DNA from 3 places in the Xanthomonas sp. 3058 genome. Region 2 is predicted to be linked to each of the others. Evidence: predicted binding sites of a transcription regulator. Region 2 holds the regulator's gene; each other region holds the start of a gene.
The links. The regulator FliA, encoded in region 2, starts transcription of late flagellar genes. The targets are predictions, from matches to a motif close to TAAAGTTTNNCNNNCNNNGGCCGATAA.

Region 1 (5,745 bases), on a different contig from region 2:
CACATCGATACGCGCATCGATCTCGCCGGCATCGTGTTCGCGCGAGACGCGATTGATCTCGTCGTTGACGTGGCGGATGCCGCTTTGCATCTTGCGCAGCGCGCGCAACAGGTCGCCGGCCTGTTCGTCGCGCACCTGCGGCAGGGCCAGGTCGAAATTGCCGCGCGAGAACGCGTCCAAGGTGGTGGTGGCAAGATCGAGCGAACCGGTAGCGCTGCGGATGGCGGCGATCAGCAACACCCCGCTGACGATTGCAGCCAACAGGCTGGCGCCGAGCAGGGCGGCATGCGACAGCGAGAGCGCGAAACCGGCGACGATCGCCGCAACCGGCAACGCGAGAGCGACAGCAGCGGTGAACCACAGCTGCGTGGTAATGGGGAAACGGAGTGACATGGCGGCAGCTTCCTGGTCTCAGGGAACAACGAATGACGCGGAGGTGGAAATGAGTGGTACTGCGAATGCTCAGGCCGCCAGGGCGTCCTGATGTGGATGCAATTGCTGGATCAGGCTGGGCACATCGAGAATCAGCGCGACATCGCCGCTGCCCAGAATGCTTGAGCCACTGATGCCTCTGACCTGCGTAAAGACTTTGGACAACGGCTTGATGACGGTCTGCCATTCGCCCAGCAAGGTGTCCACGACCAGCCCGAAGCGCTGCACGCCCTGGCGGATCACCACGATGCTTTCGCGTGCCGGGGTCTTGCCGCCAAGCGCAAACAACTCGCGCAGCCGCACATACGGCAATACGTTGCCGCGCAGGTCGATGTAGTCGCTGGCGTAGTCGGGCGTGAATTCCACGCACTCTTCCACCACATCCAGCGGCACCACGAACACCGACTTGCCGATACCGACCTGGAAGCCGTTGATGATGGCCAGCGTCAGCGGCAGCCGCACCGAGATGGTGGTGCCGACGCCCGCAGTGCTGTCTATCTCGACGGTGCCACGCAGCGCGGTGATGTTGCGCTTGACCACGTCCATGCCCACGCCGCGCCCGGACAGGTTGGTGACTTTCTCGGCAGTGGAAAAGCCGGGCTCGAAGATCATCGCAAAGACGTCGCGGTCGCTCAGTTGGCGGCCGGGTTCGATCAGGCCGCGTTCCAGCGCCTTGGCCAGGATGCGGTCGCGGTTCAAGCCGCCGCCATCGTCGGTGATCTGGATGACGATGCTGCCGGAGTCGTGATAAGCGTTCAGGCCCACCGTGCCGCGTGCGGGCTTGCCGCGCGCCACGCGCACGTCCGCCGGCTCGATGCCGTGGTCCATCGCGTTACGCACCAGATGGGTGAGCGGGTCGCCGATCTTTTCCACCACCGACTTGTCCAGCTCGGTGTCTTCGCCGGCAACGACCAGCGCGATGTCCTTGCCCAACTCGCGCGCCACATCGTGCACCACGCGCTGGAAGCGGCTGAACGTGCCACCGATCTTGACCATGCGCAGCTGCAGGGCGCTTTCACGCACGTCTTCCACCAGCCCGGCCAGGATCGATGCCGATTCCAGCAGTTGCGCATCGCCAGTGCGCTGCGCGTTCGCGTTGGTGCTGGACACGGCGATGATGAGTTCGCCCACCAGGTCGATCATGCGATCGAGTTTGTCCGCATCCACGCGAATCGAACGCGCGTCGGCGTTGCGTGCGCCTGCATCGGGCGCAGCACGCGCCGGTGCCGAGGCTGCAGCGGAGACCGCCGCTGCGGGCGCGCGACTGGCAGGCGCCGCAGGCGCAGGTTCTGCGACCACGTGCAGTGCCGCATCGACCGGCGCCGGCACTGCAGTGATGTCCAGGTCGCAATCGTCCAGGACGAATTCGAACACCTCTTCGATTGCGGCGCGATCGGCATCGCTGCGCAGCAGGATCTGGAAGCCGAGATAGTTGGCTTCCGGATCGAGATCGTCGAAGGATGGCAACTGGCTGGCATCGGTGCTGATCGATTCCACCGACCCCAGTCCGCGCAGGTTGCGAATCAGCTTGAGCGGCGAGTTGCCGAAGCGCAGCGCATCGGCATACAGCTTCAAGGTGACGCGCCAATACCCGCTCTGTTTTTCCGGTATGTGCTGGACGGCGGCGGCAGTGACGCCGCAGACGCTGGCTTGCAGATAGGTCTGCAGCTGCGCCAGCAGCGGCTCGGCTTCGGCCGCCAGTGCGGCCGGATCGGCATGGCCGGGGTCGGCGGCGGTTTCCACCAGCGCATGGATATGGTCGCAGCACACCAGCAACAGCCCGATCAGCTCCGAGCTCAGGGTGATCGCGCCATCGCGCACCAGGTCCAGCACGCTTTCCACCACATGGGTGAAGCCGACCAGCTGCGGCAGATCGAACAAGCCGCCCGACCCCTTGATGGTATGGGCCGCGCGAAAGATCGCGTTGACCGCATCGGGCGAGGATTCGCCACGCTCGGCTTCGAGCAGGTGGCGTTCCATGTCTTCGAGCAGGTCCCGGCTCTCGGCCAGGAAAGTCTGCATCAGCTGGTTCATGTCCATGCGCGCGTTGATCCTTTAGTGAAGCTGTTCGCCGAGGCCGGCAACCGCGTGCGGATACAAGGCCTCAAGCAGGCCGAGCAGTTCGATCACATCGATCACCGCGCGGCTGGAATCGGTGAGCGAAAACGGCCGCCCATCTGCCCTGATCGCCTGCTGGGTGGCCAGCAGCAACTGCAGCCCGGTGGTATCGATCTCGCTGACCGCGCCCAGGTCCAGATGCAGGCCACCCGGATGCAGCAATGCCGGCTGCAGCAGCGGCTTGAGTTCGGCCGCGCGACGGATCGTCATCTCGCCTTCGAGGGCGAGCGTCAGTGGTGCGGGTAGATCGGTACGTGGGATGTTCATTGATGCCTCAAGCGATGCGATGGCGCACGGATGCGCGCCATGACGCGAAGGAAGATCGCCGGCGGGTCTTGCTGTGAGCTGGTCTGCACACAGGGACATGCCGGTCTATGCAGGTATCGGCCCGTGACAGAAATATTTAGTTGAAATTCAGCAGGATGATGGATTTGAGAAGCCCATCACCACCCGGGCATAAACTGCTCAGGTTCGTCACAAGCAGGCTCAGGCGAAGGATGTCCTGGACAGTCCTGCAAGACAGATAACTGCAAGTCGGCCGCTTTCTTTAATGCAAAGGACGTGACGGCTTGCGGCTTTTTTGCAGAAATCACGCTGGAAAGAAGCGGTATTTGTCACGCGCCAGTGACGGTGGCGCGATGGGCTTTCATCGAAATGCCGCATCGCGTCGCGCTGCGTGTCTGCTGCCGATGCGCCATCGGTGAGGCGCTTGGCGTGATTCAGTGTCGGAACCGACTACGCAGCCAAGCGCGACCATTGGCCGCGCTTCAGCCCGGTGCCAACGCCGCCAACAATCCACGCGCCGCGTTGAACCGGTCGGCGCCTTCGGGCAATGGCAACTTGATGCGCAGCTTGTCCGGGCCGTCCATCGTGTAGATCTTTGGCTGTTTCTGGATCATCTGGATCACCGTCATCGGGTCGATCGCCGGCTTGGCCTCGAACACCAGACGGCCGCCGTTTTCGCCCAGGTCCAGCTTGCGGATACCCAGGGCATTGGCCTGCAGCTTGAGCTCGGCAATGGCGAACAGATGCTTGACCGGGCCCGGCAGCAGGCCGAAGCGGTCGATCATCTCCACCTGCAACTCGCGCAGCGCATCGGCATCGCGGGCACTGGAAATGCGCTTGTACAGGGTCAGGCGCGTATGCACGTCGGGCAGATAATCCTCTGGAATCAGCGAGGCCACATGCAGCTCGACCTCGGCGCCACGCACCTCGTCGCCGGCATCCAGATCCGGCAGCTTGCCCTGGCGGATACTGCGCACGGCGCGTTCCAGCAGTTCGGTATACAGGCTGAAACCGACCTCGGCCATCTGCCCGCTCTGGTCTTCGCCCAACAGCTCGCCGGCACCGCGGATTTCCAGATCGTGGGTGGCCAGGGTGAAGCCTGCGCCGAGCTCGTCCATCGAGGCGATCGCTTCCAGGCGCTTTGAAGCATCGGCGGTCATCGAGCGACGATCCGGCACCAGCAGGTACGCATAGGCGCGATGATGCGAACGACCGACCCGTCCGCGCAGCTGATGCAACTGCGCGAGACCGAAGCGGTCGGCGCGGTTGATGATGATGGTGTTGGCGTTGGGAATGTCGATGCCCGACTCGATGATCGTGGTCGACAGCAACACGTTGAAGCGTTGCTTCTGGAAATCCAGCATCACCCGCTCCAGCTCGCGCTCGGGCATCTGCCCATGCGCGATGCCGATGCGCGCTTCCGGCACCAGCTCGGCCAGGTCGCGCTGCATGCGCACGATGCTTTCCACATCGTTGTGCAGGAAATACAGCTGCCCCCCACGACTGAGCTCGCGCTGGAACGCTTCGCGCAACAAGGTGTTATCCCAGGCGGTGATGAAGGTCTGCACGGCGAGCCGGTTCGGCGGCGGGGTGGCGATGATCGACAGGTCGCGCAAGCCGGCCATGGCCATATTGAGCGTGCGCGGGATCGGCGTGGCGGTCAGCGTGAGCAGATGCACGTTGGCGCGCATCGCCTTGAGCGCTTCCTTCTGGCGCACGCCGAAGCGCTGTTCCTCGTCGACCACGACCAGGCCCAGGTCCTTGAACTTCACGTCCGGCTGCAGCAGTCGGTGCGTGCCGATGATGACGTCGATATCGCCGCTGGCGACCTTCTCCAACTCAGCCTTGATCTCCTTGGTGCTCTTGAAGCGCGACAGCACTTCCACCTTCATCGGGTAATCGGCGAAGCGGTCGCGGAAGTTGCGGTAGTGCTGCTCGGCCAGCAGTGTGGTCGGCACCAAGACGGCGACCTGCTTGCCGGCACTTGCGGCGGCGAAGGCCGCACGCACGGCCACTTCGGTCTTGCCGAAGCCCACATCGCCGCAGACCACGCGATCCATCGGCTGGCTGCTGCCCAGATCGCGCAGCGTCGCATCGATGGCGGCCAGCTGGTCGGGAGTTTCCTCGAATGGAAAGCCGGCCGCGAACGGTTCGTACATCGCGCGGTCCACCTGCAAGGCCAGACCGGCGCGCGCGCGCCGGCGCGCCTGGATTTCCAGCAACTCGGCCGCCACGTCGCGCACCTTCTCGGCGGCCTTGCGCTTGGCCTTGGTCCATTGTTCGCCGCCCAGCGAATGCAGCGGTGCGGTCTCGGCCGAGGCGCCGGAATAACGGCTGATCAGATGCAGCTGCGCCACCGGCACATACAGCCGGTCGCCCTTGGCGTATTCGATTTCCAGAAACTCGCCGGGCATGCCGCCGGCATCGAGCACGATCAGCCCACGGTAGCGGCCCACGCCGTGGTCCTCGTGCACGATCGGCGCGCCTTCGGACAGCTCGCCCAGGTCGCGGATGATCGCTTCCGGCTCGCGCCCGACCCGGCGGCTGCGACGCGGCTGGTTGGCCCGCTCGGGAAACAGCTGGCGCTCGGTCAGCACCGCAATCTGCGGGCTGTCCAATGCAAAGCCGTCTTCCAGCGGCGCCACGGTGATGCCGAAGCGCAACGTGGTCGCGGCCAGGAAGGCGGGCAGGTCGGCGACGACCTCCGGCTTCAATTGCGCGGCGGCCAGCACTTCCATCAAGGCTTCGCGGCGACCGGCCGAATCCGACGCCACCAGCACGCGGCCCGGGTAATGGCTCAGGAACGAGGCCAGCGCCTGACCGGCCGGTGCGTCCTTTGCCGCGACCGGCAGCGGCGGCAACGGCTGATCGCCGAGTGCGGCGGCCTCGTCGATGCGCGCATGGTCGCTG
Region 2 (5,745 bases):
AGTGGTTGGACGTCGATGGACCAGGCTCCGGCTACCTGCATGGAGGCAACTGTAAAAGACCCCGCGACGCCGATTCCTTCCGCACAACACCAGACAGCGCCCCGCCCTACACCAGCCGGCGCTCCACCCTTCCCCCGCCTGCGGGGAAGGTGCCCGCAGGGCGGATGGGGGCAGCACACAAACCCACCCGCCCCAGAACGGCGGCGCGACCAGCGAAACAACGCCAGCCAAGCACTCCGCACTACACCAGGCAGCGCTCCGCCCTACACCAGCCGGCGTTCTGCCCTTCCCCCGCCTGCGGGGGAAGGTGCCCGCAGGGCGGATGGGGGCAGCGAACGGACCCCACCGCCGCAAATCGGCCGCGGGCAACCGCCATTCACCAGCTGCAGCCCGCAGCGCCGGAAAGCCGCCACCGGGCCGACCATCCAATCGATTGCACGACGTCGGCGACTCGCAGGCTCTCAGAGAACCTCACCGCAAGAGCCACGGACAGGCGTCACAACGCGCCGCACCGCACCGCCCTTCGGGAAAAAGCCAATCAATCCATCGACTTGGCCTCATGCAACAACGCCGACAGCACGGCCAACGCGCCATCCCGACCCTCCAACTTCCTGCGCCGGAAACCCAGCACCGCGTTTTGGCACGCCGCGTGCATTAGCTCTGGCGAGACCGCACACAGCTTGATCGGTGCGGGGCGCGCAGCAGGACTTGGAACAACCGAACGGGACAGGCAACTCATGACGCTGGCAACACACCCACATTTTTCACGTACCCGTCCGGCGTCCGGCGGGTCCCGTTCCTGGAGGCACTTCGCATGAAAATCAAACGCTTCGTTGCCCCGGACATGCGCACCGCATTCCGCATGGTGCGTGAAGAACACGGCCCGGATGCGGTGATCCTGTCCAACCGCCGCACCGCCGACGGCATCGAGATCGTCGCTGCCAGCAATTACGACGAAGAACTCGTGCAGCGCGCCCTGGAAACCGCGCGCTCCGAACCGCCGGTCACTGCGCCGGCCCAGACGCACCAGGCGCCTGCAGCGCAAGCCACCTCCGCCCCCGTGCACGCCCCGCTCAAGCCGGCTGCCGATGCCGGCATGCGTCAACGCGTTGCCAGTGCCGCCGACGACATGATCGCCGCCATGGCGCTGCGCCAGCCGGTCAACGTGGTGCGGCAGGCGCCAGCGGCCGCGCCGGTGCGCAGCGCCGCACCCTCGCCCACCGCGCAGGCATTGGCCAACGCGGTGGCCGCATCCGCCGCGCCGCGCCAGCAACACGCGCTGTCGGCAATCCCGGAACAGGTCTTCGCCGACTTTCTGACCACCGCCCCGGTGCAGCGCGCGTCCTTGGAAGCGGCTGCGGCACCCACACCGCTCATGGCTGCGGCCATGACCGCACCCGTCGCTGTCGCTGTTGCCGGCTACGGCCAGGACGACGACGCGCTGGCCGACGAGGCCGATTTCGATCTGGACGACGCCCTGCCGCAAATCCTGCCGCCGGCCGCCTTGCCGCCGCTGGTGGTCGCACCGGTGGCCCTGGCCGCCGTGCCGGTCGCCGCCGCCCCGGCGACGCAGAACGACGAAGAACTCAAGCAGCTACGCGGCGAACTGGCGCTGATGCGGCAGATGATCGAGCGAGAAATGAACCGCCTCACCGACGAGCGCCTGCGTGGCTCGCCGGTGCGTGCGCAGGCGCTGGAGTTGATGGACGACTACGGCTTCGACGCCGGTCTGACCCGCGACATCGCCATGCAGATCCCCGCCGACACCGAATTGCACCGCGGCCGCGGCCTGATGCTGGGCTTGTTGTCCAAGCGCCTGCCGGTGGCCCCGATCGACCCGCTGGAACGCGGCGGCGTGATCGCCCTGGTCGGCCCGACCGGCGCCGGCAAGACCACCACCATTGCCAAGCTGGCGCAGCGCTTCGCCGCCCAGCACGCCCCGCGCGACGTGGCACTGGTCACCACCGACACCTTGCGCGTCGGTGGCCGCGAGCAGCTGCACAGCTACGGCCGCCAGCTCGGCATCGCGGTGCACGAAGCCGACAGCGCCGAAAGCCTGCTCGCGCTGCTGGATCGCCTGCGCGACTACAAGCTGGTGCTGATCGATACCGCCGGCATGGGCCAGCGCGACCGCGCCCTGGCCGCCCAGCTGAACTGGCTGCGCGCCGCCCAGCAGGTCACCTCGCTGCTGGTGCTGCCCGCCAACTCCCATTTTTCAGACCTCGACGAGGTCGTGCGCCGCTTCGCCCACGCCAAGCCCCAAGGCGTGGTGCTGACCAAACTCGACGAGACCGGCCGCTTCGGCAGCGCCTTGTCGGTGGTGGTCGACCACCAAATGCCCATCACCTGGGTGACTGACGGACAGCGGGTCCCTGACGACCTGCACCGCGCCAATGCCGCCAGTCTCGTTCTTCGCCTTGAAGATTTACGGCGCGCTGCCGATAAGCCCTGTACTCCGGAGCACAACCATGCAGTCGCGTGAATACGCAAAGCTGACCAACGCCTTCCCCCTGTCGGCGACCCGTCCCGAGCCCTTGGGCCCGGTGCGCACCATTGCCGTGACCGGTGGCAAGGGCGGCGTGGGTAAAACCAACATCTCCGCCAACCTGGCCGTGGCGCTTGCCGACATGGGCAAGCGCACCCTGCTGCTGGACGCCGACCTTGGCCTGGCCAACCTGGATGTGGTCCTGGGACTCTCGCCCAAGTACACCCTGGCCGACCTGATCGCCGGCCGCTGCACGCTCGATGAAGTGATCATGGAAGGTCCGGGTGGCGTGCTGGTGGTGCCGGCCGCCTCCGGTCGCCGCCACATGGCGGAACTGGCCCCGGCCCAGCACATCGGCCTGGTCAACGTGTTCTCCGAACTGGAACGCGACCTGGACGTGATGGTCATCGACACCGCCGCCGGCATCACCGACAGCGTGCTGACCTTCTGCCAGGCCGCACAGGACACCGTGGTGGTGGTCTGCGACGAACCGGCCTCGATCACCGACGCCTACGCGCTGATCAAGGTGCTCTCGCGCGAACGCGGCGTGGACCGCCTGCAGATCATCGCCAACATGGTGCGCGACCCCAACGAAGGCCGCCTGCTGTACGACAAGCTGTCGCGGGTCTGCGAAAAGTTCCTCGGCGACGTGTCGCTGAACTACCTCGGCCACGTGCCGCAGGACGACTGGTTGCGCCTGTCGGTGCAGCGCCAGCAACCCGTCATCAAGGCTTACCCCGCCAGTCCGTCGGCGCAGGCCATTGCAGAAATCGCTCGCCGTACCTCGCGCTGGCAGGCCCCCACGGTGCCGCGCGGCAACGTCGAGTTTTTCGTCGAACGCATCATCCAACGGGGAGTGGCCGCATGAGTACCGCCACCGCAACGACCGCCACCGCGCAGTACCGTGCCGTGCAGCGCAACAACGCCAACGACATCGTCACCCAGCATGCCGATCTGGTCCGCCGCATTGCCCACCATCTGGCCGCGCGCCTGCCGGCGAGCGTGGAAGTGGACGATCTGATCCAGGCCGGCATGATCGGCCTGATCGAAGCCTCGCGCAGTTACGATTCCGACCAGGGCGCCTCGTTCGAAACCTATGCCTCGATCCGCATCCGCGGCTCGATGATCGACGAGATCCGCCGTGGCGACTGGGTGCCGCGTTCAGTCCACCGCCGTGCCCGCGACGCCGCCGCCGCCGTGCGCAAGATCGAGCAGAACACCGGCCGCGCCGCCGCTGCCACCGAAGTGGCCGCCGCGATGGAAATGCCGCTACCCGATTACCTGCGTCTGATGGAAGATGCCGCACGCGGCCAGGTGCTGAGCCTGGAGTCGCGGATCGAGGACCACGGCGAGCTGGACACCACCGCCAAGGGTGGTCCCAATCCGCAGCAGATGATGGAGCGTGGCGAATTCGGCCGCGAGCTGGGCAAGGCCATCGGCCAGTTGCCCGAGCGCGAGCAGTTGGTGCTGTCGCTGTATTACGAGCAGGAATTGAATCTGAAGGAAATCGGCGCCGTGCTCGGTGTCAGCGAATCGCGCGTCTGCCAGATTCACGGCCAGGCGGTGGTGCGTCTGCGCGGCCGCCTCAAGGTCTTCGAACTGGCCGATGCCGGTGTCGAAATTGACGAATAATTTTTTCGCGTATTTTTTAGTGTTAGGAGCTTGATGTGAACAAGAACATGCGGATTTTGATCGTGGACGACTTCTCGACGATGCGACGTATCGTCAAGAATCTGTTGGGCGATCTCGGCTTCACCAATACCGCAGAGGCCGAAGACGGCAACAGCGCATTGGCTGCGTTGCGTGCCGGCCCGTTCGATTTCGTGGTCACCGACTGGAACATGCCCGGCATGACCGGCATCGACCTGCTGCGCAACATCCGCGCCGACGCCAAGCTCAAGCACCTGCCGGTGATGATGGTGACCGCCGAAGCCAAGCGCGAGCAGATCATCGAAGCGGCCCAGTGCGGCGTGAATGGCTACATCATCAAGCCGTTCACCGCGCAGACGCTGGAAGAAAAGCTGGGCAAGGTGTTCGAACGTCTGGCGGCGACCGCCTGATGAACGCCACCGTGGATACCAACGCAGAACGCGCCGCATTGATCGACCGCCTGCAGGGCGCGCTCGATGCACTGGAAAGCGGTGACGAAGCCGCCTGGAAGCGCGAGGTGGATCACCTCGCCGCCTTGCGTACCCGTCCGATGATGCAGGGCCTGAGCCGGCTCGCCCGCGAACTGGGTCAGGCGCTGGGCGAATTGCCCACCGTGCCTGACGAAGCCGGCGAACTGGACGATGCGTGTTCGCGCCTGGACCACGTGGTGGAAATGACCGAAAAGGCCAGCCATCGCACGCTGGATCTGGTCGAGGAATGCCGCGAGCTGGCCAACCAGCTGCGCGACGGCGGCCTCAATCAGGACCAGGGCGCGCTGATGGACAAGATGCGCCACAACCTGACCGAGCTGTCGCTGGCGCAGAGCTACCAGGACCTGAGCGGGCAGATCATCCGGCGCGTGGCCGGGATCGTGCGGCGCGTGCATGAAGGCTTCGGTGCGCTCGGCCTGCCGCCGAAGAACACCGAGCCGAAGAAAGACGACGGCGGTCTTGCCGGTCCTGCAGTCAAGGGCCTGGACCGTCACGCGGTGTCGCAGGACGACGCCGACGACCTGCTGTCCGGATTGGGGTTGTAACCATGAGTGCTGTTCCAGACGATATTGCTGCCGATTTCATCGTCGAGGCCCAGGAAATCCTGGATCGCCTCGGCGAACAGCTGGTCGCGCTGGAACAGGCACCGGACGAAGCCGACCAGCTCAACGCGGTGTTCCGCGGTTTCCATACGCTCAAGGGCGGCGCCGGCTTTCTGGCGATCAAGCCGATGGTCGCGCTGTGCCACGCCGCCGAAGAAACCCTCGGCATGGCGCGCTCCGGCCAGGCGGTGTTGCAGGCGCATCACTTCGATGCCGCGCAGCAGTCGCTGGATTATCTGCAGGCGATGCTGGATGCGATGGGCTCGGGCGAAACCGTGCCGCATGCACCGGCCTCGCTGATTGCGCAGTTCGACGCCAAGAGCGGCCCGCCGGCGGTCAAGGCCGCTCCCAAGGCGGCAGTCGCCGCCGCGGCGGCGCACGACGACGGCCATGCACCGGCAGCGCCCGGCGCCAAGGCCGCGCCGAAAGCCGCTGCCAAGGCTGGCGCCGAAGCCGAACAAACCGTGCGCGTGGACACCAAGCGCCTGGACGCCATCGTCAACCTGATCGGCGAGCT
Region 3 (5,745 bases), on a different contig from region 2:
GTCTTCAATGTGGTATTTGGGCGTATTCGGGGCGACCTTGCACAGCTGCGGCACGCGCTTGGACAGGCGGTCGATATCGCGCATGCCGAACGGCACCTCGCCTTCCTGCGCGGCGGCGAGCAGATGCAGGATGGTATTGGTCGAGCCGCCCATGGCGATGTCCAGCGTCATCGCATTCTCGAAGGCGTCGAAGGTGGCAATGCCGCGGGGCAGGGCGGTGGGATCTTCGCCACCATACCAGCGGTGGCACAGCTCCACCGCCACGCGTCCGGCGCGCAGGAACAGCTGCTCGCGGTCGGCGTGCGTGGCCACCACGGTGCCGTTGCCCGGCAGCGACAGGCCCAGCGCTTCGGTCAGGCAGTTCATCGAGTTGGCGGTGAACATGCCCGAGCACGAGCCGCAGGTGGGGCAGGCGCTGCGTTCGAATTCGGCGACTTTCTCGTCCGATGCGCTGTCGTCGGCGGCGATCACCATTGCATCGATCAAATCGAGTTTATGTTCGGACAACTTGGTCTTGCCGGCTTCCATTGGGCCGCCGGAGACGAACACGGTGGGAATGTTGAGCCGCAACGCGGCCATCAACATGCCGGGGGTAATCTTGTCGCAGTTGGAAATGCACACCAGCGCGTCGGCGCAATGGGCGTTGACCATGTACTCGACCGAGTCGGCGATGATTTCGCGGCTGGGCAACGAATACAGCATGCCGTCGTGGCCCATCGCGATGCCATCGTCCACGGCGATGGTGTCGAATTCCTTGGCGACGCCGCCGACGCGCTCGATCTCGCGCGCAACCAGCTGACCGAGATCCTTCAGATGCACGTGCCCGGGCACGAACTGGGTGAACGAGTTGGCGATGGCGATGATGGGCTTGTGGAAGTCGCCATCCTGCATGCCGGTGGCGCGCCAGAGTGCGCGGGCGCCGGCCATGTTGCGGCCGTGGGTGGAGGTCTTGGAGCGATACTCGGGCATGGCGAAGTCGGCGGCTGATCAGCGAGCTGTGGCTGGCAATTAGAGCGCGTTGCGACTGTTGCTGCTGCAACCGTCGCGATGCGTTCTGGCGATTTCGCACGGTAGCACGCAGCTGTCTGTCGGGCGGGGCTGCGCGACGCGCGGGCTGTGCAGTAGCCGGTCAGGCGCTTGCGCACGCTGCGTGCCGGCGCGCAGCGTCCAGCATCTGCGCAGAAAACATCTGCGCAGAAAACGCCAACCTGTTCCCTTCGCGTCACGCATCTGCGCATCGCCGCGCTGGCCTGGAGCAGTGTGGCAACGATCGCGTCCTGCGTCGTGCAACGCCGCGCCTGGGCAGGCGATGCGTGTACGTTACCGGCGCTGCCGGGATCGAGACTGTTCCGCTTCCAGGGCGCGTTTGCGGTTGCTACAAGCGACACGCGATGCGCAGCTACACTAGGCGCATGTCTTCTGAGTTTTCCTGCCGTTCGGGCTGCGCAGCCTGCTGCATCGCGCCCTCGATCAGTTCGCCGATTCCCGGCATGCCCGATGGCAAGCCGGCGGGTGTGGCGTGTGTGCAGCTTGATGCGCGGCTGGGGTGCCGGCTGTTCGGCTCGCCGGCGCGCCCGGCGGTGTGCAGCAGCCTGCGGCCATCGATGGAGATGTGCGGGGCATCGCGCGAGCAGGCGTTGACGATGCTGGCCGCACTGGAGCAGGCGACCCAGCCTTGACAGCCGGGCGCGTCCACTCGGCGATCAGCTGCCGCCAGGCATGCCCAGATACTGATCCTTGAGCCGCACATAATGTTGCGCCGAATAATGCAGGCTCTCGATTTCCTTGTCGCTGAGTTTGCGCGCCAGGCGCGCGGGATTGCCCAGCCACAATTCCGCTTCGCCAACCACCTTGCCTGGGCCGACCACCGCACCGGCGCCGACAAATCCGTAGCGTTTGATGGTGGCCCCATCCAGCACGCAGGCGCCCATGCCGATCAGGCACAGGTCTTCGATGGTGCAGGCATGCAGGATGGTGCCGTGGCCCACGGTCACGTCCTCGCCGATGATGGTTGGATAGCCAGCCTTATTGAACGGGCTGTGGTGGCTGACGTGGATGATGGTGCCGTCCTGCACGTTGGTGCGTGCGCCGATCTGCACCTGATTGACGTCGCCACGGATCACCGTGCCCGGCCACACCGACACGTCATCGCCCAAGCTCACTTTGCCGATGATGGTGCAGGCCGGGTCGACATAGACGCGCGCGCCCAGCTGCGGGGTGTGTTCCAGGAACGAACGGATCGGGGTCACGGCATTCTCCACGCATCAAACAGGTTGCCCACGATGGGCAGTGATTGCATGATAACTGCCAGTGCGCGGGCCTGTTGAACAGGCCGCGCTGTGGCTGGGTGAGGAATTAGGCAATCGCGCCTACGCGCTCACGAAGAAGACCCAGACTGAACATCGACGTTGCCAGCACGACTCACGCATCCGCGTTGGCGTTTGTGCAACAAGAGCGCAGGTCACTTCGCCGTTGCGTGGCCCTGCAAAAGGTGCGCCAAGGGTTTGCGATGGCCGATGTTCAGGCACTGCGACCGTGAAAGACGCTCCCCGGACGTTTGGCTACCGGTGGCAACTCGGCCTGCCGCATGCCCGGCAGCACGTCGCGACGCCCCGTTCGACACTGCCCGGCACGGTTGCTGGCCTGCTCAGCCGCCATGCGCCCACGCAGTCTGGCGAGGTCGAGCGGACCAAAGAAATCTCCCCCAGTGCCGATAAGACGGATGACCCTCCGCACCCGTGGCGGGCGTTTTCGCGGACATCGTGCAGATCAGCGCTGGCATGCTCAGAACCATCGACTCAGATCAACTCCGCCCCGGCATGTATGTCTACAAGCTGCTGGGCGCGTGGGTGCACCATCCGTTCTGGAAGACGTCGTTTCTGGTCGATTCCGACGATGTGGAGAAGATCCATGCCAGCCGGATCGAGCAACTGGTGATCGACACCGCGCGCGGCCTGGATGTGGACAGGGGCGCGGCAGTCGGCGAGCAGGCTGCTGGCGATGCGCCATCGCCACCTCCCATGCCGGAACCGGAATCGGAACCGCAACCGCCGGAGCCGGCCCCCACCGCGCGCAGTGCGCGGACCAACAGCGTCACCGCGCAGGTCGGTATCGAAGCCGAAGTGGTGCGGGCGCGGCGTATTTTTGAAGACGGCCGCGACATGGTGGAAGCGATGTTTCGCGATGTGCGGCTGGGGCGCACCGTCGACACCGAGGCAGCGATGCCGTTGGTGGAAGCCATCAACGACTCGGTGCTACGGCACCCGCAGGCCTTGATCAGCGTGGCAAGGCTCAAGACCGCCGACGACTACACCTATCTGCACTCGATGGCCGTGGCCGGCTTGATGAGCGGGCTGGCGCGCCAGCTCGGCCTGCCCGAGGCGCAGGTGGTGGAAGCGGCGATGGGCGGCCTGCTGCACGACATGGGCAAGGCGGTGACGCCGTTGGAGATTCTCAACAAGCCCGGCCGGCTCACCGATGCAGAAATGGAGGTGATGCGCCAGCATCCGCTGGATGGGCATCGCCTGCTGATGGCCGGCGGCGTGCAGAACGCGGTGGTGCTGGAAATTGCGCTGCATCATCACGAAAAGATCGACGGCAGCGGGTACCCCAACCGCTTGGTCGGCGAAGGCATCTCGCTGATGTCGCGGATGGGCGCGGTGTGCGATGTGTATGACGCCATCAGTTCCGACCGCCCCTACAAACGCGCCTGGGACCCGGCCGAATCGCTCAAGCAGATGGCGTCGTGGAAGGGTCATTTCGACCCGGTGGTATTCCAGGCGTTCGTGCGCCGGCTGGGCATCTACCCGGTCGGCTCGCTGGTGCGCCTGGAATCGCAGAAGCTGGCCGTGGTGATCGAACAGACGCCAGACGCGCTGCTCAAGCCCAAGGTGCGCGTGTTCTATTCGGCCAAGCTGCGCAGCCATGTGCTGGTGCAGGACATCGACCTGTCGCGGCCCGATTGCCAGGACCGTATCGCGCAGATGGAAAGCCCGACCGACTGGGGCTTCCGCGATCTCGAAAAACTCTGGCTGCCGTAGGCGCGCTGCGCAAGTCTGCATTGCCGGGCGCGTGCATGTCCGGACATCGATGACCTCGACACAACGCTGCGGCAACCCCGCCGTGGCAGCAACCGTAACGGGCTCGCCTGCGATCCGTACGTGCCTTCACACCCGCCCGGCACCCGCTCGCGGGCTAGCGGACGCGACTATGCTGCGGTGCAGCTTGGCAATGTAGTTATGATCTATAACTATTCTGCAACGCAATCACTTGCCGACCGGATCTCATGTCCACGCCGTGCCTGGATCACCGCCGTCCCCCGCACATCGCAGCGCTGCATTGCGGTCAGGCGCGCGCGTGGACGGCCGGTGCGACGGCGGCGCGCCCATGCGCATGGTCGCAGCAGGTATCGACAGCCGGCATGTCCACATCGCCAGGCCTTGCCGCGTCTACAATGCGCTGCACGCCGGGGATCGGCGTTGCGGCCCGGGCGCATGGCGCGTACCGCTCCGCCCGCTGCCTTTGTCGCGAGAACCGTCATGCCCGCTACAGCCACTGCTGCACCGTTGCCCGATGCCATCACCGCGGTGGACCAGGCGCGTCTGCTACGAATGCTGGGCTACCGCATCACCCGCACCGAGCTGCTGGTGCGGCGGATGTTTCAGGAATGCGTTGCCGCTTTCGATCTGAAACCGGTCGATTTCTCCTTGCTGATGCTGGTGGATGGCAACCCGGGCATCAACCAGCGCCAGATCGGCGACGTCTTGCATGTCTCGCCGCCGAACCTGGCCATCGTGGTGGCGAGGCTGGTCAAGCGCCGTCTGCTGCGGCAGGTGCGCGGGCGTCAGGACCGGCGTATGCAGCATTTGTCGTTGACGCCGGCCGGCGTCACCCTGCTGACCGATGCCGAAGCCGAAGTGCTGCGCATGGAGCAGCAGCTCAGTGCGGTGCTCGGCACCAGCGAGGCGCCGCTGCTGCGCGCGCTCGATCGTCTGGATCGTCTGGATCGGCTCGATACGCCGTAAGCCCACTGCGCCGGCCCTCTGCCCGCCAGCGTGATCTCACCAACGTCTTGATGGCACGTGCCTTGCGCAGCGTGGAGATCGCTCTGCCTGATCGCGTGCCAGGTGGCACGCCCGCTGCTTCCTTCCAACGCTGGAGATGTGCTTAGTGATTCGATCCTCGGTGGTGCGTGGCGTGGCTGTCAGGGCGGCGTGGCGACTGCCTGCAGCGCTCGGCAGCGTGGCGCCGCTTGCGAGCGGGGCGACGCTTGCGCAGGGCGTGCCGCAGAGCATGGCGATGACCAACGGCCTCTTTCGCAGCGAGCGCCGGCCCAACCTGCCCGACGGGGTTGCCTTCCGCAACGGCCAGGCCGGCGATGCGGGCTGGATCCATCTCGCCACCTCCTGGGAAGTGGTGCCGGACGTGCGATTGGGCATCAACGCGTATTACCTCACGCAATTTCGCGATAACCGCACCAATGGCCGGCGCGTCCCGATGGCCGCCAGCGCGTGTTCTACGCAGGCCCAGGCGGTGTGTGGCGGTTCGATGCCAACAACATCCTGTTCGCCAATCTTTACCTGCCGGTGGACGTGAGAAATGCCGCTTCCGGCAACAACGTCAATCTGCAGTACGTCCATGTGTTCTAGTGCCGGCGCAGCTGGCTCCTAACGGAGGGTGGCAATGAATTTGCAAAACAAGACGATCGTGGTGACCGGTGTGGCATCGGGCATCGGCGCAGAGGTC

Region 1: the regulator FliA is predicted to act here: its motif matches at 2,931-2,957, upstream of GGR61_RS08730 (STAS domain-containing protein).
Region 3: the regulator FliA is predicted to act here: its motif matches at 2,691-2,717, upstream of GGR61_RS15560 (HD-GYP domain-containing protein).

What each region holds. Positions count from the first base shown of each region.
Region 1 covers NZ_JACHOF010000004.1:359,454-365,198, forward strand. Annotated here, with positions in the region: gene GGR61_RS08720 (methyl-accepting chemotaxis protein) at 1-393, opposite strand, end outside; gene GGR61_RS08725 (chemotaxis protein CheA) at 463-2,472, opposite strand; gene GGR61_RS08730 (STAS domain-containing protein) at 2,488-2,817, opposite strand; gene mfd (transcription-repair coupling factor) at 3,318-5,745, opposite strand, start outside.
Region 2 covers NZ_JACHOF010000001.1:686,851-692,595, reverse strand. Annotated here, with positions in the region: gene flhF (flagellar biosynthesis protein FlhF) at 815-2,482, shown strand; gene GGR61_RS03115 (MinD/ParA family protein) at 2,469-3,353, shown strand; gene GGR61_RS03110 (RNA polymerase sigma factor FliA) at 3,350-4,117, shown strand; gene cheY (chemotaxis response regulator CheY) at 4,153-4,545, shown strand; gene GGR61_RS03100 (protein phosphatase CheZ) at 4,545-5,171, shown strand; gene GGR61_RS03095 (chemotaxis protein CheA) at 5,174-5,745, shown strand, end outside.
Region 3 covers NZ_JACHOF010000014.1:9,554-15,298, forward strand. Annotated here, with positions in the region: gene ilvD (dihydroxy-acid dehydratase) at 1-969, opposite strand, end outside; gene GGR61_RS15550 (YkgJ family cysteine cluster protein) at 1,413-1,679, shown strand; gene GGR61_RS15555 (gamma carbonic anhydrase family protein) at 1,704-2,249, opposite strand; gene GGR61_RS15560 (HD-GYP domain-containing protein) at 2,781-4,040, shown strand; gene GGR61_RS15565 (MarR family transcriptional regulator) at 4,539-5,024, shown strand; partial or broken gene GGR61_RS15570 (transporter) at 5,314-5,648, shown strand; gene GGR61_RS15575 (coniferyl-alcohol dehydrogenase) at 5,683-5,745, shown strand, end outside.